One region of the Hydrogenophaga sp. RAC07 genome, then DNA from elsewhere that is predicted to be linked to it. Evidence: predicted binding sites of a transcription regulator. Region 1 holds the regulator's gene; the other holds the start of a gene.
The links. The regulator sigma-54, encoded in region 1, starts transcription at its own class of promoters, with help from an activator protein. The targets are predictions, from matches to a motif close to TGGCANGNAANCTGCTTT.
Positions count from the first base shown of each region.

Region 2: a site for sigma-54 is predicted at 4,860-4,877, ahead of BSY239_RS19445 (ammonium transporter). Genes of this name have one in related genera too.

Region 1 is NZ_CP016449.1:3,964,266-3,975,357, reverse strand. Features, by position in the region: gene eat (ethanolamine permease) at 1-1,109, shown strand, start outside; gene BSY239_RS18490 (ethanolamine ammonia-lyase subunit EutB) at 1,106-2,497, shown strand; gene eutC (ethanolamine ammonia-lyase subunit EutC) at 2,494-3,291, shown strand; gene BSY239_RS18480 (HTH-type transcriptional regulator ArgP) at 3,373-4,281, shown strand; gene argS (arginine--tRNA ligase) at 4,312-5,985, shown strand; gene BSY239_RS18470 (SPOR domain-containing protein) at 6,000-6,665, shown strand; gene BSY239_RS18465 (thiol:disulfide interchange protein DsbA/DsbL) at 6,743-7,390, shown strand; gene lptA (lipopolysaccharide transport periplasmic protein LptA) at 7,597-8,211, shown strand; gene lptB (LPS export ABC transporter ATP-binding protein) at 8,217-9,011, shown strand; gene rpoN (RNA polymerase factor sigma-54) at 9,017-10,657, shown strand; gene BSY239_RS18445 (THUMP domain-containing class I SAM-dependent RNA methyltransferase) at 10,749-11,092, shown strand, end outside.
Region 2 is NZ_CP016449.1:4,165,843-4,176,934, forward strand. Features, by position in the region: gene BSY239_RS19420 (rod shape-determining protein) at 1-264, shown strand, start outside; gene mreC (rod shape-determining protein MreC) at 322-1,260, shown strand; gene mreD (rod shape-determining protein MreD) at 1,257-1,787, shown strand; gene mrdA (penicillin-binding protein 2) at 1,897-3,879, shown strand; gene BSY239_RS19440 (sulfite exporter TauE/SafE family protein) at 3,869-4,630, opposite strand; gene BSY239_RS19445 (ammonium transporter) at 4,909-6,306, shown strand; gene BSY239_RS22915 (hypothetical protein) at 6,319-6,759, shown strand; gene BSY239_RS19455 (benzoate/H(+) symporter BenE family transporter) at 6,798-7,985, shown strand; gene gshB (glutathione synthase) at 7,982-8,926, shown strand; gene BSY239_RS19465 (VF530 family DNA-binding protein) at 8,923-9,192, shown strand; gene BSY239_RS19470 (SMR family transporter) at 9,208-9,528, opposite strand; gene BSY239_RS19475 (extensin-like domain-containing protein) at 9,628-10,311, opposite strand; gene BSY239_RS19480 (alpha/beta fold hydrolase) at 10,410-11,092, shown strand, end outside.

The sequences.
Region 1 (11,092 bases):
TCGCGGGCTACGCCACGCTGGTGGAATTCGTCTTTGCCCCACCGGCCATCTCGCTGGCCATCGGTGCCTACCTCGGGCTGCAGTTCCCGTCGCTCGACCCCAAGATGGCGGCGCTGGGCGCCTACGTGATCTTCATCACCCTCAACGCGCTTGGCGTGGGCATTGCCGCCATGTTCGAACTGGTGGTCACGCTGCTGGCGGTGGGTGAGCTGCTGGTGTTCGCCGGCGTGGTCGCGCCGGGCTGGTCGCTGGCCAACTTCACCGCCAACGGCTGGGCCGGGTCCGACACCTTCACCATGGGCACCTGGGCCGGCATCTTCGCGTCCATCCCGTTCGCCATCTGGTTCTTTCTCGCCATCGAAGGCGCAGCCATGGCGGCCGAAGAGGCCAAGGACCCGCGCCGCACCATTCCCATTGCCTACATCACCGGCATCCTCACGCTGGTGGCACTGGCCTTCCTGGTGATGATCATGGCCGGAGGCGTGGGCGACTGGAGCAAGCTCTCCAACATCAACGACCCGCTGCCCCAGGCCATGAAGATGGTGGTGGGCGAGTCCAGCGGCTGGCTGCACATGCTGATCTGGATCGGCTTGTTCGGGTTGGTCGCCTCCTTCCACGGGATCATTCTGGGCTACTCTCGCCAGATGTTTGCGCTGGCCCGTGCCGGGTATCTGCCGGCTTACTTTGCTGTGGTTCATCCGCGTTTCAAGACGCCGGTGCGCGCGCTCATCGGCGGCGGCGTGGTGGGCGTGATCGCGGTGTTCAGCGACCAGTGGGTCACCTTCGGCGGCCTGCCGCTCACCGCCAACATCGTCACCATGGCCGTGCTCGGCGCGCTGGTGATGTACATCGTGTCCATGGCCTCGCTGTTCAAGCTGCGCATGAGCGAGCCCCAACTCGATCGCCCCTACCGCGCGCCCTTCTACCCGCTGTTCCCGGCCATCGCGCTGGTCTGCGGCGTGGTCTGCCTGGCGGCGGTGGTGTACTTCAACGCCATGGTTACGGCCCTGTTCCTGGGGCTCATGGCGCTGGCCTACCTGTACTTCTTCCTCACCAGCGGACAGCGGGACGCAGCACCGCTGGACGCCATGCTCGGCACTGTGGAATGAACCTGAGCGCCACGCTGGGAGGACGCAGCCACCGGTTCGCCAGCCTGCGCGAGGTGATGGCCAAGGCCACGCCGCTGCGCTCGGGCGACTGCCTGGCCGGCGTGGCCGCCGCCACCGAGCAGGAGCGCGTGGCCGCACGCTGGGTGCTGGCCGACGTGCCGCTGGCTGCCTTCCTCAGCGAAGCGCTCATTCCTTACGAAGACGACGAGGTCACGCGGCTCATCATCGACAGCCACGACGCGCCAGCCTTCGCGCCCGTGGCATCGCTCACCGTGGGTGGGTTTCGCGACTGGCTGCTTTCGACCCAGGCCACACCCGAGGTGCTGCGCGCGCTGGCGCCCGGCCTCACGCCCGAGATGGTGGCCGCAGTGAGCAAGCTCATGCGCAACCAGGACCTGATGCTGGTGGCCAAGCGCTGCGAGGTGGTCACGCGCTTTCGCAACACGCAGGGCCTGCGCGGCCACCTCTCGGTGCGGCTGCAGCCCAACCACCCGACCGACGACCCTTCGGGCATCGTGGCCAGCATGATCGACGGCCTGATGCACGGCGCGGGCGACGCGGTGGTGGGCATCAACCCGGTGTCCGACAGCGTGCCCGACCTGGTGCGCCTGAACCATGTGCTGGCCGACGTGCTGGCGCGCGGCGAGATCCCCACGCAGAGCTGCGTGCTCACCCATGTGACCAACAGCATGCAGGCCATGTCGCACGGCGCCCCGGTGGACCTGGTGTTCCAGTCCATCGCCGGCACACAGGCGGCCAACACCTCGTTCGGCATCGACCTGGCCCTGCTCGACGAAGCCCACGCCATGGCGCAGGCGCTGGGACGCGGCACGGTGGGCAACAACGTCATGTACTTCGAGACCGGGCAAGGCAGCGCGCTCTCGGCCAACGCCCACCACGGGGTGGACCAGCAAACCTGCGAGGCGCGCGCCTACGCGGTGGCGCGGCGCTACCGGCCGCTGCTGGTCAACACCGTGGTCGGCTTCATCGGACCCGAGTACTTGTTTGACGGCAAGCAGATCACCCGCGCGGGGCTCGAGGACCACTTCTGCGGCAAGCTGCTCGGCCTGCCCATGGGCTGCGACATCTGCTACACCAACCACGCCGAAGCCGACAGCGACGACATGGACAACCTCATGGTGCTGCTCGCCACCGCGGGGCTGAACTTTTTGATCGGTGTGCCCGGCGCCGACGACATCATGCTGAACTACCAGAGCACCTCGTTCCACGACGCGCTGGTGCTGCGCGACATGCTGGGCCTCAAACGCGCGCCCGAATTCGAGGCCTGGCTGCAGCGCGTGGGTGTCACCGGCGCGCAGGGCCAGTTGTTGCCCGCACCGAGCCAGCCCGCGCTGCCGCAGCTGCTCTGGACATCGCCCGCCGCATGACCACCCCCGCACGCGACCCCTGGGCCCACCTGCGCCAGCACACCTCGGCGCGCATCGCGCTGGGGCGCACCGGCGTGAGCCTGCCCACGCGCGAGTTGCTCGATTTCGCACTGGCCCACGCGCAAGCGCGCGACGCCATCCACCTGCCGCTGGACACCGACAGCCTGAGCGCCGACCTGCAACCGCAGGGTTGGCCTGCGCCGCTGCTGCTGCACAGCCAGGCGCGCGACCGCCACGAATACCTGCTGCGCCCCGACCTCGGGCGGCGGCTGGACCCGGCCAGCGCGGAGCGGCTCGACGCCGTTGAACGCGACAGCCCCGACCTCGTGCTGGTGCTGGGCGACGGCCTGTCGGCGCTGGGCATCCAGCTGCACGGCGCGGCGCTGCTGGGCGCGATCCGCCGCGCACTGTCATCGGCGTTTGACCCGGCACTGCGCCTGGGCCCGCTGGTGGTGGTGCGCGAGGCGCGCGTGGCCGTGGCCGACGAGGTGGGCGAACGCCTGGGCGCTGCGGCGGTGGCCATGGTGGTGGGCGAACGCCCGGGCCTGAGCTCACCCGACAGCGTGGGCATCTACCTCACGCACGCGCCGCGCGTGGGCTGCAGCGACGCGCAGCGCAACTGCATTTCCAACGTGCGCCCGGCGGGACAGGACCTGGACACCGCCGCGCGCCGCCTGGTCTGGCTGCTCGGCGAGAGCCGCCGCCTGGGGCTCAGCGGCGTGGGGCTCAAGGACCACAGCGGCCTGCCACTCACCGGCTTGCCAGCGGGCTCGCAGACCCCCCGGCTGGACTGATGCGACAGGTCCCCGCCGAGAGGCGCAGGACTTAAACTGCGCCTGACCAAACCCCATCGGGTTGAGTTTTTCTCAAGCGCCATGCTCGACGCCCGCCAACTCGAAGCCCTCAACGCCGTGATCGAACACGGCGGCTTCGGCCCCGCCGCCAAGTCCCTGTCCATCACGCTCGCCGCTGTCTCGCTGCGCATCAAGTCGTTGGAGGACACGCTGGGCCAGCGCCTGCTGGTGCGCGGCAAACAGGTGCGCGCCACGCCGGCCGGGCAGGCGCTGCTGGGCCATGTGAAGCAGGTGCGGTTGATGGAGGCCGACCTGCTCGACGGTTTGCAGGGTGGCGCCAAACCCAGGAGTGGCGTGCGCTGGCAACACCTGGGCGTGGCCATCAACGCCGACTCGGTGGCGAGCTGGTTCCTGCCCGGCGTGGCCGCTTTGCTGCAGCGGCATCAGCTGCTGCTGGAGATCCTGATCGACGACCAGGACCACACCCACGACGCCTTGAAAAGCGGTGACGTGACCGGCTGCGTGACCACGCTCACCACCGCCATGCGCGGCTGCGTGGCCGAGCCGCTGGGCGTCATGCGCTACCGCTGCGTGGCCTCGCCGGCGGTGGCGCAGCGCTGCCGCACGCCGCGCGGCGCGGTGTCGGTGCACAAGCTGCTGGCGCAGCCGGCGGTGATCTTCAACCGCAAGGACGCGCTGCAGGACACGTTTCTGCTGCAGCACTTCGGCCTGCGCCAGCCCAACTACCCGCGCCATTTCGCGCCCGCGGTGGAGGCGTTCGAGACCGCGATCGAGCTCGGCCTGGGCTGGGGCATGGTGCCCGAGCAGCACCTGGCGGCCCGCCCCGGCCTGCAGGAAATCCTGCCCGACGCCACGGTGGACGTGGTGCTGTACTGGCAGCACTGGGCGCACGAGTCGCTCTCGGCGCAGCGGCTCACGGCGGCGGTGAAGGAAGCTGCGCACAAGCACCTGCGGCCCGTGCCGCCGTGAGGCCGGAGCCCGACGCCTAAAATTCAGCCCATGCTCAAGATCAAACAGGAATTGCTCGACGGCCTCGCCGCCGAGCTCGACACACTTTTGCCCGGCGCTGCCGCGCGCGCGGCCTTCGAGTCGCCCAAGGTGGCGGCGCACGGCGATTTCGCCAGCACCGCGGCCATGCAGCTGGCCAAACCGCTCAAGCTCAACCCGCGCCAGCTCGCCGAGACCCTGCGCACCGCGCTCCTGGCCCGCCCCGAGTACGCGCAGTGGGTGTCCGACGTCGACATCGCCGGCCCCGGCTTCATCAACATCCGCCTCAAGCCGGCGGCCAAGCAGCAGATCGTGCGCGAGGTGCTGGCCTCGGGTGCGCGCTTCGGCATTGCCGAGCCCAATGGCCAGAAACTGATGGTCGAGTTCGTCTCGGCCAATCCCACCGGCCCGCTGCACGTGGGCCACGGCCGCCAGGCCGCGCTGGGCGATGCGATTTGCAGCCTGTTCCAGACCCAGGGCTGGAGCGTGCACCGCGAGTTCTATTACAACGACGCGGGTGTGCAGATCGCCACGCTGGGCACTTCCACCCACCTGCGCGCGCAGGGATTCAAGCCGGGTGACCCTCAGTGGCCCGAGAACGCCTACAACGGCGCCTACATCGCCGACATCGCGACCGACTTCCTGGCGAAGAAAACCGTGACGGCCGACGACCGCGCATTCACCGCGAGTGGCGACATCAACGACCTGGACGGCATGCGCCAATTTGCGGTGGCCTACCTGCGCCACGAACAGGACCTGGACCTGCAGGCCTTCGCGGTGAAGTTCGACCACTACTACCTGGAGTCCAGCCTGTACACCAGCGGGCGCGTCGAAGCCACGGTGCAAAAACTCATCGACGCCGGCAAGACCTACGAACAGGACGGCGCGCTGTGGCTCAGGAGCACCGACTACGGCGACGATAAGGACCGCGTGATGCGCAAGTCCGACGGCTCGTTCACCTACTTCGTGCCCGACGTGGCGTACCACATCAGCAAGTGGGAGCGCGGTTTCACCAAGGTCATCAACATCCAGGGCACCGACCACCACGGCACGATCGCCCGCGTGCGCGCCGGCCTGCAGGCGGCCAACGTCGGCATCCCGGCGGGCTACCCCGACTACGTGCTGCACACCATGGTGCGTGTGGTCAAGGGCGGTGAAGAGGTCAAGATCAGCAAACGCGCCGGCAGTTATGTGACGCTGCGCGACCTGATCGAATGGACCAGCAAGGACGCGGTGCGCTTCTTCCTGCTCAGCCGCAAGCCCGACACCGAATACACCTTCGACGTGGACCTGGCGGTGCAGAAGAACAACGACAACCCGGTGTACTACGTGCAGTACGCGCACGCGCGGATCTGCTCGGTGCTGGCCAGCTGGGGCGGTGACACCGCCACCTTGAAAGGCGCCGACCTGTCCGCGCTCGACAGCGCACCGGCCCAGGCCCTGATGCTGCTGCTGGCCAAGTACCCCGCGATGCTGAGCGACGCCGCGCGCGACCTCGCACCGCACGACGTGACCTTCTACCTGCGCGAGCTGGCCGCGAGTTACCACAGCTACTACGACGCCGAGCGCATCCTGGTCGACGACGCCGTGGTGAAGACGGCGCGCCTGGCGCTGGTCGCCGCCACCGCACAGGTGTTGCACAATGGTTTGGCTGTGCTGGGCGTCAGTGCCCCGCAAAAAATGTGATGGTGAAACAAGCGATGAAAAAGAAACCTGCCAAGACCTCGAGCTCACTCGGCGGCACCCTGATCGGCTTCGTGGTGGGCCTGCTGGTGGGACTGGGCGTGGCACTGGCCGTGGCGGTCTATGTCACCCGCGTGCCGATTCCCTTTGTCGACCGCAACGTCTCGCGCAACGCCGGCCAGGACGCCCTGGAGGCCGAGCGCAACAAGGGCTGGAATCCCAACAAGGCCTTGAATGGCGATGCCGCCGCACCCGCGCCCGCCGTGCCGCCGGAAGCTGCCGGCGCCATCGTGGTGCCGCCGGCCGACGGCAAGGGCCTGCCCCCGGCGCCGGCCGCGGCCAGCCGGCCGGTGGCCGATCCGCTGGGCGACCTCGCGCAATCCAAGCTGGGCCAGGCGCCAGCCGCTGCCGGGTCCGCCGCCACGCCACCCGCCCCCGGTGCAGATCCGTTCATCTACTTTGTGCAGGCCGGTGCCTTCCGCACCCCCCAGGACGCCGAGGCCCAGCGCGCCAAGCTGGCCATGTTGGGCATCAATGCCGATGTGAGTGAGCGCGAACAATCCGGCAGGACCGTGTACCGCGTGCGCGTGGGGCCGTTCAACCAGAAGGCCCTGGCCGACCTCACGCAGGAGCAACTCGAAGTCAACGGCGTTGAAGCCGCGCTGGTGCGCATCCAGCGCTGATCCCGGGCCGGGGGCGCGCCGGGAACTTATCCCCGCTGCGCCTGCCCCAATCCAGTCCATACAAGGAGTCTGATTCCATGCAACGTCGCGATTTTTCCCGGTCCCTGCTGGCCGCTGGCACCACCGCCCTGGCCGCCACCGGTGGCCTCATCACCCCCGCCTTCGCCCAGCGCGTCGGGCCCAAGGAGGGCACCGACTTCGTGCGCGTGAGCCCCACGGCGCCGGTGGAAAGCCCGGCCAGCCAGATCGAGGTGGTCGAGTTCTTTGCCTACAGCTGCATCCACTGCTTCAATTTCGAGCCGATGTTCGACGAGTGGATGAAGAAGCAGCCGGCCAGCGTGAACGTGCGCCGCATGCCGGTGGCCTTCAGCCCGGCATTTGTGCCGATGCAGCGCCTGTACTTCACCCTGGAAAACATGAAGCTGGTGGATCGCCTGCACAGCAAGGTGTTCCAGGCGATCCATGTGGACCGCCAGCAGCTCACCAACACGCCGGCCATCACCGCCTGGATCGAAAAGCAGGGCGGCGTGGACATGGCCCGCTTCAACGCCTTCTACAACGGCGCCGCCGCCGGTCTGGCCACCAAGGCCACCCAGCTGCAGGAGGCCTACAAGGTGGAAGGCACGCCGTCGCTGGGCGTGGCCGGCCGTTACTACGTCAACGGTCAGGGCCCCCGCACGCTGGTGGTGGCCGATGCGCTGATCGCCGAGGCCCGCAAAGGCTGAGGAGCGCTTCATTCATCAAGAGAAAGCCCGCTCTGCGGGCTTTCTCTTTGAGGCTGGGACCGGGGCGCAGGCGGCTCGCCGCAACTTCTTGAATCGATGTGAGAAAAGAACCGGTAAAGGCGTCGCGCCACCCGTTCGGCCGGCATCACGTCGTTACAATGAATGCAAGTTTCGTGCCCTCAAATCCTCCTGCTGTCACCACCTCCATGCGCCTTCGCCATCCCTTGCTTCTGACCGGCTGCCTTGTGGCGGGCCTGTTGTTTGCCGCAACGGCGCAGGCCGAAAAGGCCGACCGCAACCTGCCGCTGAACGCCGAAGCCGACGCGCTGCGTTACGACGATGCGCGCCAGACCAGCATCTTCACCGGCAACGTGATCATCACCAAGGGCACCATCGTCATCCGTGGTGCCAAGGTCGAGGTGCGCCAGGACGCGCAGGGCAACCAGTTCGGCATCGTCAACGGCAGCCCCGGCTTCTTCCGCCAGAAGCGCGACGGGGTGGACGAGTTCATCGAAGGAACGGCCCAGCGCATCGAATACGACAGCCAGGCCGACACCGTGCGTTTTGTGGGCGAGGCCGTGCTCAAACGCTTCAAGGGCACCCAGCTCAACGACGAAACCACGGGCAACGTGATCGTCTACAACAACACGACCGACGTGTTCACGGTGGACGGTGGTGTGGCCAACCGCACCGCCAGCAACCCCACGGGCCGCGTGCGCGCCATGCTCACGCCCGTGCCCAAAGAGGGCGCGCCCGCCCCCACGCCGGCGCCACCGGCCAACCTGCGCCCCAGCAACCAGCTCGGTGAGGGCCAGAAGTGACAGCGATGCCATCGGCCAAGGCCCTGGGCCCGGACAAGCGCGCCGCGCCGGTGCCCGAGATCAGCCGCCTGGAGGCCCAGGGCCTGCAGAAGGCCTACGGCAGCCGCAAGGTCGTCAAGGACGTGTCGCTCGCGGTCTTCAAAGGTGAAGTCGTCGGCCTGCTCGGCCCCAACGGCGCGGGCAAGACCACCTCTTTCTATATGTTGGTCGGCCTGCTGCGCTCGGACGCGGGGCAGATCCTGCTCGACGGCCAGGCCATCCAGGACCTGCCCATCCACCGCCGCGCGCGCCTGGGCCTGGGGTATCTGCCGCAGGAGGCGTCGATCTTCCGAAAGCTCAACGTAGCCGACAACGTGCGCGCCGTGCTGGAACTGCAGGAAGACGAAGCCGGCAAAACCCTGAGCAAGGCCGCCATCGAGGCCCGGCTCGACGAACTGCTCAAAGACCTGCATGTGGACCACCTGCGCGAGTCGCCCGCGCCGGCCTTGTCCGGCGGTGAGCGCCGCCGGGTCGAGATTGCCCGGGCGCTGGCCACCAACCCGCGTTTCATCCTGCTCGACGAACCCTTCGCCGGCATCGACCCGATCGCGGTGATCGAGATCCAGCGCATCATCGGCTTCCTCAAGTCGCGCGGCATCGGCGTGCTCATCACCGACCACAACGTGCGCGAGACCCTGGGCATCTGTGACCGTGCGTACATCATCAACGACGGTCATGTGCTCACCAGCGGCACGCCGGCCGAGATCGTGGAAAACGCCGACGTGCGCCGCGTTTATCTCGGCGAACACTTCAGGATGTAGGGCCTGTGAAACAAGGCCTGTCACTCAGGGTTTCGCAGCACCTGGCGCTCACGCCCCAGTTGCAGCAATCCATCCGCCTGCTGCAACTCTCCACGCTGGAGATGGCGCAGGAGGTCGAGCAGATGCTCGACGAGAACCCGTTCCTGGAGCGCTCCGAAGACGCCGCCGACCGCGAAACTTTCGGGCTGGAGCAGACCGATGTGCCGGTCAGCGCGGGCGAGCAGATCGCCGAAGCGGCGATCGCGCCCGACATGCCCGAGGCGCCCGGCCCCATGCTCTCCGGCACCGAATCCAGCAGCAGCACGAGCAGCGACACCGGCGAAAGTGATGCCATCGAAGGCAAGCTCGACGGCGCCACGCCGGTGGAAGAAAGCTGGGAGGGCGACGGCACGGTGGAGATGGCGCCCGACGACAGCGAGTGGGGCGGCGATGCCCCCGCGCGCAACAACAATGCGTCGGGCGACGACGACACGGCGAGTGCGGCCGACCTGGCCCGCGCCCACATCAGCCTGCAGGACTTTCTGCACGACCAGGCGCGCTGCCTGCGCCTGTCGGAAGAGGACCGCGCCGCGCTGTATTTCCTGATCGAGTCGCTCAGCGACGACGGTTACATCGAAGACAGCCTGGCCGAACTGGCCGCGGCCTGGCAGGCACTGTCGGGCCGGATGGCCACCGACGACCCCAACGAGGGTCTGGAAGAACGCGAGGCGCTGGAGCAGCGCCTGGCCATGGCCCTGCAACTGCTGCAGCACATGGAGCCCGCCGGCGTGGGCGCGCGCAACCTCGCCGAATGCCTGCGGCTGCAGATCCTGGAGATGCGCAACACGCCCGAAGCCCGCGCGGCCCTGGCCATTTGTGGCCAGTCCATGGAGCTGGTGGCCAAGCGTGATGTGAAGCGACTGTGCAACCTGTGCGGCCTGGACGACGAAACCGTGCGCGGCGCGCTCGGCCTCATCGCGCGGCTGGAGCCCAAGCCGGGCCGCCGCTTCGTCGACGTGGAGCGCAACGTGGTCGTGCCCGATGTCTTGGTGACGCGTGCCGGTCGGGGCTTCAAGGTCCTGCTCAACCCCGAGGTCATGCCGCGCCTGCGCGTGCACGATGCCTACGCCAGCGCCATGCGCCAGAACCGTGGCGGTCGCGACAACGGCGGTGAGGCCGGCCACGCCGCCATGCAGCAGCGCCTGCAGGAGGCGCGCTGGTTCATCAAGAACATCCAGCAGCGCTTCGACACCATCCTGCGCGTCTCCAGCGCCATCGTGGAGCGCCAGCGCAATTTCTTCATGCACGGCGAACTCGCCATGCGCCCGCTGGTGCTGCGCGAGATCGCCGACGAACTCGGCCTGCACGAGTCCACCATCAGCCGCGTGACCACCGCCAAATACATGTCCACGCCGTTCGGCACCTACGAACTGAAGTACTTCTTCGGCTCGTCGCTGGGCACCGAAACGGGCGGCAACGCGTCGAGCACGGCCGTGCGTGCGCTGCTCAAACAGTTCATCGCCGCCGAAGAAGCGGCCAAGCCTCTGTCGGACAACCAGCTCTCCGACCTGCTGCGCGAGCAGGGCATCGAGTGCGCGCGCCGCACGGTGGCCAAGTACCGCGAAGCCTTGCGGATCGCCCCCGCGAACCTTAGAAAATCGCTTTGAACATGGCCCCCACGCTCCGCCGCTTCGCGGGTCGCTGCCCCCCGAGGGGGCTGTTTCGCCTTGGGGCGGCCCGGCGGCGAAACGCCCTTCTATGAATCAACTTCAAGTTTTCCTGCCCTGCGCCGCCGGCGTGGAGGACATGCTCGCCACCGAGGTCAAGCGCATCACCGGTGTGGACGCGCCGCACAAGGCGCGTGGCGGCGTGGCACTGAATGCGTCATGGCGCGACACCATGCGGCTGAACCTGCACAGCCGCCTCACGCAGCGCGTGCTGGTGCAGCTCTGGCACGGCGGCTACCGCAGCGAACAAGACCTTTACCACGCGGCCAGCGAGGTGGCGTGGGAGATCTGGTTCACACCGGCGCAGACCATCAAGGTCGAGATCACGGCGCAGCACAGCCCGCTGACGTCTCTGAACTTCGCCGCGCTCAAGGT
Region 2 (11,092 bases), 200 kb from region 1:
CTGACCGACCCGCTCAACAACATCGTGACCGCGGTGAAGATGGCGCTGGAGCACACGCCGCCCGAGCTGGGCGCCGACATCGCCGAGCGCGGCATGATGCTCACCGGCGGCGGCGCACTGCTGCGCGACCTCGACCGCCTGCTGGCCGAAGAAACCGGCCTGCCGGTGCTCGTGGCCGAAGAGCCGCTGACCTGCGTGGTGCGCGGTTGCGGCATGGCCCTGGAGCGCATGGAGCGCCTGGGCACCATCTTCACCAGCGAATAAGCGCGCGCCGCACCCCGGCGCACCCGCACACGCACCACCAGAGCCACCCCGAGCGTCATGCCACTGGGCACCCTGGACCGCACCCCGCCCCCCTTCTTCAAGCAGGGCCCGTCGGCCCTGTCCAAACTGGTGGTGTTCAGCGCGCTTGCGCTGTTCCTCATGGTGGCCGACCTGCGCTTTGAAGTGGCGCGCCCGGTGCGTGCGTCCATCGCCGCGGCGCTCTACCCGGCGCAGTGGCTGGTATTGCAGCCGGTGCAGGCCATGGCGGGTGTGGGCGGGTATTTCGCCTCGTTGCACAGCGCGCAGCAAAGCGAAGGCGAAGCGCTCAAGCGCCTGGCCACGCAGGCCGACCGCACCCTGCAACTCGAACAGATGCAACTGGAAAACCGGCGCCTGCGCGACCTGCTGGCCATGCGCGAGCGCACCGGAACGCAGGCCATGGGCGCGCAGGTGCTGTACGACGCGGCCGACCCGTACTCGCGCAAGATCGTGATCGACCGCGGCCAGACACAGGGTGTGCAGGCAGGATCGCCCGTGATCGACGAGAGCGGGGTGCTCGGTCAGGTCACGCGCGTGTACCCGCTGGTGTCCGAGGTGAGCCTGCTGATCGACCGCGACATGGCGATCCCGGTGCTCAATGTGCGGACCGGCGTGCGCAGCGTGGCCTACGGCCAGCCCTCGACCAAGGGCGACGGCATGGAGCTGCGCTACACGCTGGCCAGCGCCGACATCGCCGAAGGCGACCTGCTCACCACCAGCGGCGTGGACGGCGTGTACCCGCCCGGCCTGCCCGTGGCCCGGGTGACCCTGGTGGCGCGCCAGGCCGAGTCGTCCTTCTCGCGCATCGAGGCCGAGCCGCTGGCGCAGGTGCAGGGCGCCTTGCACGTGCTGGTGCTCACACCGGCAGGCGCGTCCTTGCCGCCCTCGCCCTTGACCGACGCGGCCCGCGCGCCCGCCGTGGTCGACCGGCCCGGCACCCGGAGCAACGCGCCATGATCATGCGCCCCGGCCAGCAGCTGCTGCTGCCCGCCAACCCCGCCTTCATCTGGTTCAGCCTGCTCAGCGCGCTGATGTTCAACATGCTGCTGAACATGGGTCTGTGGGGCCGCTCGGCGTGGGTACCGGACCTGCTGGCGGTGACGCTGGTCTTCTGGGCGGTGCACCAGCCGCTGCGCATCGGCGTGGGTGTGGCGTTTCTCTTTGGTTTGGCCATGGACGTGCACCAGGGCGCCCTGCTCGGCCAGCATGCGCTGGCCTACACCGTGCTCGGTTTCCTGGCGATTTCCATGCACCGCCGCCTGCTCTGGTTCGGCGTGCCCAATCAGGCGGTGCAGGTGCTTCCGCTGTTCGTGGCTGCCCACGTGCTGGAACTGCTGGTGCGCATGGCCTCGGGCGGCAGCTTCCCGGGTTTGACCTACTTCATCGCGCCGGTGCTCGAAGCCATGCTGTGGCCGGTGGTGAGTGTGCTGTTGCTCGCCCCACAAAGGCGCGCCCCCAACCCCGACGACAACAGACCGCTATGAAAGCCCCCACGCTCCGCCGCTGCGCGGGTCGCTGCCCCCCGAGGGGGCTGTTTCGCCTGGGGGCGGCCCGGCGGCGAAACTTCTTTCACTGGCTTGAAGTCAAGTCCCCATGACCGAACTGCGAAACGTCGAAGCCGACCTGGCTCAGTTCCGCACCCGCTTGCTGGTGATCGGGCTGGCGGTGGTGTTTGCGTTTGGCCTGGTGGCCGCGCGCATGGTCTACCTGCAGGTGGTGCGCCACGACGACTTGTTGGCGCAGGCCGAGAGCAACCGCACCGCGGTGCTGCCGGTGGTGCCCAACCGGGGCCAGATCGTGGACCGCAACGGCCGGGTGCTGGCCACCAACTACTCGGCCTACACGCTGGAGATCACACCGTCCCGCGTGCTCGACATGCAAGCCACCATCGCCCAGTTGGGCGAGCTGGTGGAAATCTCCCCGCGCGATCAGCGCCGTTTCAAGAAGCTGCTCGAAGAGTCGCACAGTTTCGATTCGCTGCCGATCCGCACCCGCCTCACCGACGAAGAAGTCGCCCGCTTCACCGTGCAGCGTTACCGCTTTCCCGGGGTGGACGTGCGCGCGCGTCTGCTGCGCCAATACCCCAATGGCGAAACCGCCAGCCACGTCATCGGCTACATCGGGCGCATCAACCAGCGCGAGAAAGAGTCGATCGCCGACTGGGCCGAAGAGGACCAGGCCAACTACCGCGGCACCGAATACATCGGCAAGCTCGGCGCCGAACAAAGTTACGAACAGACCCTGCACGGCACCACCGGCTTCGAGCGCGTGGAAACCTCGGCCGGCGGCCGCGCGGTGCGCTCGCTGGCCAACACACCCGCCACCCCCGGCGACACCGTGGTGCTGTCGATCGACATCCAGCTGCAGAAGCTGATCGAAGACATGTTCGGCGAGCGGCGCGGCGCGCTGGTGGCCATCGATCCGCGCACTGGCGAAGTGCTGGCCTTCGTGAGCAAGCCCACCTTCGATCCAAACCTCTTCGTTGAAGGCATCGACGTGGAGAACTGGCGCGCGCTCAACGAATCGCTGGACAAGCCGCTGCTCAACCGGGCCCTGCGCGGCACCTACCCACCGGGCTCGACCTACAAGCCCTTCATGGCGCTGGGCGCGCTGGAGACCGGCACCCGCGCGGCGCAGACCGTCATCAACGACCCGGGCTTCTGGATGTTCGGCAGCCACCGCTTCCGCAGCCACGGCGACGGCGGCCTGGGCGCGGTGGACATGAAGCGCAGCATCGTGAAGTCGAGCAACACCTACTACTACTCGCTGGCCAACGAGATGGGCGTGGACGCCATGCACGACTTCATGAAGCCGCTGGGTTTCGGTCAGATCACAGGCATCGACCTGCGCGGCGAAGTGCGCGGCGTGCTGCCCAGCCAGGAATGGAAGCGCAACGCCTACAAGCGCCCGGACCAGCAGCGCTGGTACCCCGGCGAGACGATCTCGCTGGGCATTGGCCAGGGCTACAACAGTTTCACCATGGTGCAGCTGGCCCATGCCATGGCCACGCTGGCCAACGGCGGCGTGAAGCACGCACCCCACCTCACCATGGCCACCGAAAACGTGATCACCCGCGAGCGCAAGCCCCTGCCCAACCCTCCCGCGGTGAACCTGGGATACAAGCCCGAAAACGTGCGCGTGGTGCTCGAAGCCATGCAGGCCGTGACCACCGAGGGCACCTCCACCCGCGTGTTTGCCGGCGCCGGTTACGCCAGCGGCGGCAAGACCGGCACGGCGCAAGCCGTGACCATCGGCCAGCGCGACCGCTACGACGCGCGCAAACTCGAAGAACACCAGCGCGACCACGCGCTGTACGTGGCCTTCGCCCCGATCGACCAGCCCCGCGTGGCCATCGCGGTGGTGGTGGAAAACGCCGGCTTCGGCGCCGCGTCCGCCGCGCCGATCGCGCGGCGCGTGTTCGACTACCTGCTGCTCGACCAGTACCCCAATCCGCAAGACCTGGCGGCGGTGAGCGTGGGGCAGGCGTCAGCCCCGATGGGCACGCCGCTGAAAGCCAGCGCGATGCCGTGGCCACCGGAGGCGGCGAGCCCCGCAGCGCCCCGCGTCACCCCCTGATCCACGCATCAAAGGTCGTTTTCAGGATCAGCGCCGACACCACCACGATGAAGGCGATGCGCACAAAGCCGCTGCCGTGCTTGAGCGCCAGGCGCGTGCCCAGCAGGCTGCCCACCACGTTGGCGATGGCCATCGCCAGCACGAAGTGCCACCACACATGGCCTTTCCAGGCAAACAGCATCAGGGCCGCGAGGTTGGTGGCGGTGTTGATGAGCTTCGCGCTGGCGCTGGCGTGCAGGAAGTCGTAACCCAGCCAGCGCACGAACAGGAACACGAAGAAGCTGCCGGTGCCCGGGCCGAAGAAGCCGTCGTAAAAGCCGATGATCAAAGCGAGCACACAGGCGGCGGCGGCTTCCCGCCGGCCGCTGAAGCGCGGGGCGTGGTGGCGGCCCAGGTCCTTGCGCGCCAGCGTGTAGGCCAGCACACCCATCAACACCAGGGGCAAGGCGCGGCGCAAAAAGTCGGGCGATATCACCGTCACGGTCCAGGCGCCGGCCATCGAGCCGGCAAAGCCCACGGCCGCCGCCGGCAGGAGCGCGTGCCACGGCATCTTGACGCGCCGCGCGTACTGCAGGGTGGCCGCCGCTGTGCCCCACACCGACGCGCCCTTGTTCACGCCGAACAGCGTGGCCGGGTGGGTGGTGGGAAACATGGCGAACAACGCGGGCACCAGGATGAGGCCACCGCCGCCCACGATCGAATCCACGAAGCCGGCGAAAAACGAGGCCAGCGAAACAAGCAGCAATTCCATGAAAGCGATTGTCGCTGCCACGCGAAGACGAAAAAAAACCGACCCACAGGGGTCGGTTTGAGGAATCTGGCATCTCTGGGGACGCTGAAACACGTTTTTGGATTTGTGGACTGGGTTGTCTCCTCGGTCCCCCGCGGTCACCAGCGCAGTGCGCTTGAGCGAGTGCATGCACTGTATCGGCTCGCACCAGCGGTGTGCACCCGGGCTTTCCCTTGGCCGGGACAACCCTTGGCACAGTTGATGCAGTGGGCCCGGGGTCGTTGGAAACAGGTAACAAAATGCACCAGAACCGTGTGACCGCCTTCTTTCATCCATCCATCCACCAGAGACACCGCCTTCCCTCCACCGCACTGATCGCCGCGCTGCTCGGGCCGGTGACGGCTGCTGCCCAGACCGCCCCCGCCGCGCCCGCGGCACCGGCGCTCACCTCACCCGGGCTGGTGGCGGCCAGCTCGATCTCGGGCGCCGACACCGCCTGGCTCATGGTGAGCACCGCGCTCGTGCTGCTCATGACGCTGCCGGGCATCGCGCTGTTTTACGGCGGCATGGTGCGCCGCTTCAACGTGATCAACACCATGGCCAGCGTGGTGGGCATCGCCGCTGTGGTGAGCCTGCTGTGGTTTGGGGTGGCCTATTCGCTGGCGTTCACACCGGGGGGCGCTCTGGGTGGCTTCATCGGTGGCGTGGAGCGCATGGGTTTCTCGGGCATGGAGTTCCTGGGTTCCACCTCGCAGGTGGCCGTGAACCACATTGCCAAGCACGTGCCCGAATCGGTGTTCGCCATGTTCCAGCTCACCTTTGCCATCATCACCTGCGCCTTGGTGGTCGGTGCGTTGGTGGAGCGCATGCACTTCGGCGCGTTGCTCACGTTCACCGGCCTGTGGCTGCTGCTGGTGTACGCGCCCATCGCCCACTGGGTGTGGGAGCCGGGCGGCTGGCTGGCGCAATTGGGCGCGCTCGACTTTGCCGGTGGCGCGGTGGTGCACATCAACGCGGGCGCCGCGGCACTGGTCTGCGCCTACGCGCTCGGCCCCCGCGAAGGCTATGGCCGCGAGCCTTTCATTCCATTCAACCTGGGTCTCACGATGGCCGGCACCGGCCTGCTGTGGGTGGGCTGGTTCGGCTTCAACGCCGGCTCGGCGCTCGCTGCCGACGGCCGTGCGGGTCTGGCCATGGCGGTCACGCACATCGCGGCGGCAGCCGGCGCGCTTTCCTGGATGGCCGCCGAGTGGCTGGCGCGCAAACGTACCTCGTTGTTGGGCCTGTGCTCGGGCGTGGTCGCGGGTCTGGTGGCCATCACGCCGGCGGCGGGGTTTGTCACACCACGCAGTGCGCTGATCATCGGCCTGGTGGCCGGCGTGGCCTGCTACTGGGGCGCCACGGCACTCAAGCGCAAGCTGCGCGCCGACGATTCGCTCGATGTGTTCGGCGTGCACGGCGTGGGCGGCCTGGTGGGCGCGCTGCTCACAGGTCTGCTGGCCGACCCGGCCATTTCGGGCGTGGAAGCCAGTTTCCTGTCGCAGGTGATCGCGTGTGTGGCCGTGCTGGCCTACAGCTTGGTGATGACCGCCCTGGTGCTGTGGATCACCTCGCGCTTCACCACGCTGCGCGTGCGCGAGTTCGAGGAGCGCGCGGGCCTGGACGTGTCGCTGCACAACGAACAGCTCGGCCACTGAAGGCCGCACCCCATGCCCGCCAACGACGTCTTTGCCATTGCCGCGCACCTGCACGTGCTGCTGCGGCGCAAGACCGGCCGCGTGACCGACACCGAGTGGCTGGCCAGCAATGTGGACTACGCCCGGGAGATCGTGCGTTTCACGCGCGAGAAGGCCACCACGGACGAACACGCCGACCTGCTGGCCCTGGCCGACAAGCTCGAAGCCGCCATCCCGCTCATGTCCGCGCCCGCGCGCAAACCCTTGCTGCAGGCTGCGGCCGACACATTGAAGGCGGGCCAGGTGAGTGCAGACACCGCCCAGCGCGCGGCCACCCCCCGATCGGGTGGCTTCGCCAACTCGGTGCCCGGCCACCCCAGCGGCTTCATCGAGTCGACGCTGATCTCGGCCTTTGGCGGGCCGCGCAAGGAAGGCGAAGACCCGGACGCACGCTACGTGGGCGGCATCCGCTGATGCCTTGAGGCACCAGGCATCGCGGTGAGAATCGCCCGATGCCGTTCTTCAAAGACCTCAACCTCTCGGCCGCCACCGCCGGCTTCGTCGCGGTGCTGGTGGGTTTCACCAGCTCGGTGGCCATCGTCTTCCAGGCCGCGCAGGCGTTTGGCGCCACGCCGGCGCAGATCACCTCGTGGATGTGGGCGCTCGGCCTGGGCATGGGCCTGTGTTCGGCCATTCCGTCGCTGGTGCTCAAGCAGCCGGTCATGATCGCCTGGAGCACGCCGGGCGCGGCGGTGCTGGCCACGGCGGGTCTGGCGGGCGGCTTCTCCATGGCCGAGGCCATCGGCGCGTTCATGGTCTGCGGCGCGCTCATCACACTGGCGGGCGCCACCGGCTGGTTCGAGCGTGTGATGAACAAGATTCCGATGGCGCTGGCTTCCGCGCTGCTGGCCGGTGTGCTGGCGCGCTTCGGCCTGCAGGCCTTTGCCGCCGCGCAGACCGCATTGGTGCTCGTGGTGCTGATGCTGCTGGCGTATTTGCTGGGCCGGCGGCTGGCGCCGCGTTATGCGGTGGTGATCACGCTGCTGGTGTCGGTGGTCCATGTGGTGCTGCAGGGCCAGTTCAACGCCGGCTCGCTCACGCTGGAGCTGGCCCGACCGGTGTTCACCCTGCCGGACTTCACACTGGCCGCTTTCACCAGCCTGGCGCTGCCGCTGTTCGTGGTCACCATGGCCTCGCAGAACCTGCCCGGCGTGGCGGCGATCCGGGCAGCGGGCTACAACATGCCGATCTCCAGAATCATCACGCTCACCGGCGTGGCCACGTTGCTGCTCGCGCCCTTTGGCGCCTTCGCGCTCAACCTCAGCGCCATCACCGCCGCCATCTGCATGGGCCCCGAGGCGCACCCCGACCCGAAGAAGCGCTACACCGCCGCCGTCACCTGTGGCGCCATCTACGTGCTCATCGGCCTGTTCGGCGCGGCCGTCACGGGTCTGCTGATCGCCTTCCCGCGCGAACTGGTGCTGGCGATTGCCGGCGTCGCGCTGCTGGGCAGCATCGGCGGCGGTCTGCACGCGGCCCTGAAGGACGAAACGCACCGCGAAGCCGCGCTCATCACTTTTCTCGTCACGCTTAGCGGCGTGGTGATTGCCGGCATCGGCTCGGCCTTTTGGGGTGTGGTGGCCGGCGCCCTCGCGCTGTTTGTGCAACAGTACGGCCTTCGTCCGAAAAGCAAGCCATGAACATCCTCGTTGTCGCCGACCCGCTGGTCACCTTCAAGACCTACAAAGACACCACCTTCGCCATGATGCGCGAGCTGCAGAAACGCGGCCACACGCTGGCCGCCTGCGAGCCGCAGCACCTGCAGTGGCAGACCGGGCACCCGGTGAGCGCGCTGGTGCGCCGCATCGAACTCACGGGTGCTGCCGACGACTGGTACCGCGTGCTGCACCAGGGTCGCGAAGCCCTGCACACGTTTGACGCCGTGCTCATGCGCAAGGACCCGCCCTTCGACAGCGAGTTCTTCTACGCCACGCACCTGCTGGAGCAGGCCGAGCGCGAGGGTGCAAAGGTGTTCAACAGCCCGCGTGCGCTGCGCGACCACCCGGAAAAACTCGCGCTCATGGAGTTCGCCCAGTACGCTCCGCCCACGCTGGTGACGCGCTCGCCCGAAGCCATCCGCCACTTCCACGCCGAGCACAAGGACATCATCCTCAAGCCGCTCGACGGCATGGGCGGCATGGGCATCTTTCGCGTCGGGCCTGACGGCATGAACCTCGGCTCGATCACCGAAACGCTGAACCAGGGCGGCGCCACCAGCGTGATGGTGCAGGCGTATTTGCCCGCGATCGTGGACGGTGACAAGCGCCTGCTGCTGATCGGCGGGAAGGTCGCGCCCTACGTGCTGGCGCGCATCCCGCAAGGCACCGAGCTGCGCGGCAACCTGGCGGTGGGTGGCAAGGGCGTGGCCCAGCCGCTGAGCGACACCGACCGTGCGATCGCGGAAGCCATCGCGCCCACGCTGGCGGCGCGAGGTCTGCTGCTGGTGGGCCTGGACATGATCGGCGACAAGGTCACCGAGATCAACGTCACCAGCCCGACCTGCTTCCAGGAGATTCAGCAGCAGACCGGGTTCGATGTGCCGGCGATGTTTGCGGACGCGCTGGAAGCGGCAATGGCATGAGCGAGGACGACGACGCGGCGACCGCAACGCCTGGCCAACCCAGGAACCCCTTGCACGGGTTGACGCTGGAGGCCATCGTCACCGCGCTGGCCGACCACTACGGTTGGGAAGAACTGGGTCAGCGCATTCCCGTGCGCTGCTTCAACGTCGACCCCAGCGTGGGATCGAGCCTGAAGTTCCTGCGCAAGACACCCTGGGCGCGCGAGAAGGTCGAAGGCCTTTACCTCTTCATGCTGCGCGAAGAGCGCCGGGCCGGTCGGGGTTGACGAGCGCTGCGGGGCTCAGTGCACCGCCGCCTTGGAAAACACGTTGAGCACCACCACGCCGGCGATGATCAGGCCCATGCCGAGCAGGCCGGCGAGGTCGATGCGCTGCCCGTAGAGCAGCCACGCCACCGCGGTGATCAGCACGATGCCCAGGCCCGACCAGACCGCGTACGCGATGCCCACCGGCACGCTCTTGAGCACCAGCGACAGGCAGTAAAACGCCACGCCATAACCCACCACCACGATCAGCGACGGTGCAAGTTTGGTGAAGCTTTCGCTGGCCTTCAGAGCGGTGGTGCCGATCACCTCGGCCACGATGGCCAGTCCGAGCAACATCCAGGCATTCAATCGGTGGTCTCCTTGGGACGCGTGGTTTCGGGAACCCGGACTCTGCCACAGGAGCGGGCCCCCGTCTGCTCGCTTCACGGCACAAACTCACCGGCAGATTCGGTAGGGCCCCTGGTCCAGGTGGAAGTGGTCGCGGTGGGCGGCGTTGTAGTCAGGACCCAGCGTGCCCTTGAAGAAGCGGCATGCGCCATCGCGCGCCTCGCGCAGAAAAACGCCTTCCGCGCCTCCAACACCCCAATGGTTCACCAGGCTGATGCGCCGGCCGTTGTCCAGGCGGACACCCGCGACATCAAAGGCGTTGGCGGTGGCATGCTGGCTGCGCCGCTCGCCTTCTCCGCTGGCACCGCGCACATTGCGGCAGGCGTAGCTGCCGAAATGTTCGACACGCGCCACCGGATGGCCGAAATGCGCCTCTGCAGCGGGTTGCAGGGCATGGCGCTCCCACATCGCCAGCGACAGCGCCGCGCTGCAGGTGAGCGTGAACGCGGGCGCAAAACGCGCATCGTCCACCCGCACGGCGGCAGCCCAGCCACAGCCGTCGCCCGTTGCGTTGTCGGGCACGGCGGTGTGCTTCAAGTTCGAGGCCGCCAGCGCGACACTGCACAGGGCCGGGTCGGCCGCAGTGCGTTGCAGCCGGTAGCCCCGGAGCCAGTGGTCGGGCTCGGCCACCCGCAGCGGCGCCCATGGGTTCCAGTGCGGCGGTACATCGACGCGGCCGCTCTGCACGGCCCACGCCAGCAGGCCGGCGGCAATGAGGAGGAGGGCGAACAAGCTGCGGACCATCCGGCCCATGGTGACACGGTGGTTGGTCAAGCCGGCGCGCAGGGGCAAAATCGCCCGGCACGCCCGCTGTGGGCGGGAGGCCAACGATGCGGATGCTGAAGTTCCTGGGTGTGGTGGCGGTGGTGTTGCTGGTGGCGGGGGGGCTCGCCGTGACCGCCAGCTGGGCACCCGACCGCCCCCTGGCCTCCCTCAAGGCCCGCTGGGCCGCAGCGCCCTCGCAGTTCGTCCGGATCGGCGGCATGGACGTGCACCTGCGCGACGAGGGTCCGCGCGAGGACCCGCTGCCCATCGTGCTGGTGCACGGCACCTCCGCCAGCCTGCACACCTGGGACGGCTGGGTCGAGGCCCTCAAGGGAAAGCACCGCGTGATCCGCGTCGACCTGCCCGGCTTCGGACTCACCGGGCCGTCGCCCGACGGCGACTACAGCCTGCCCGCCTACTCGCGTTTCATCGTGCAGGTGTTGGACCGGCTGAACCTGCAACGGGCGGTGCTCGCGGGCAATTCGCTGGGAGGCGCGGTGGCGTGGAAGACCGCCGTGGACCACCCGTCGCGCGTGGTCAAGCTGGTGCTGGTGGACGCCGCCGGCTACCCGATGGAGGCGCAGTCCGTCCCCCTGGGTTTCCGGATCGCGCACATCCCGGCACTCGCCCCTCTGATGCGCAATGTGTTGCCCCGGCGCCTGGTCGAATCGAGCGTGCGCAACGTGTACGCCGACCCCGCCAAGGTCACGCCCGAGCTGGTCGACCGCTACTTTGAACTCACCCTGCG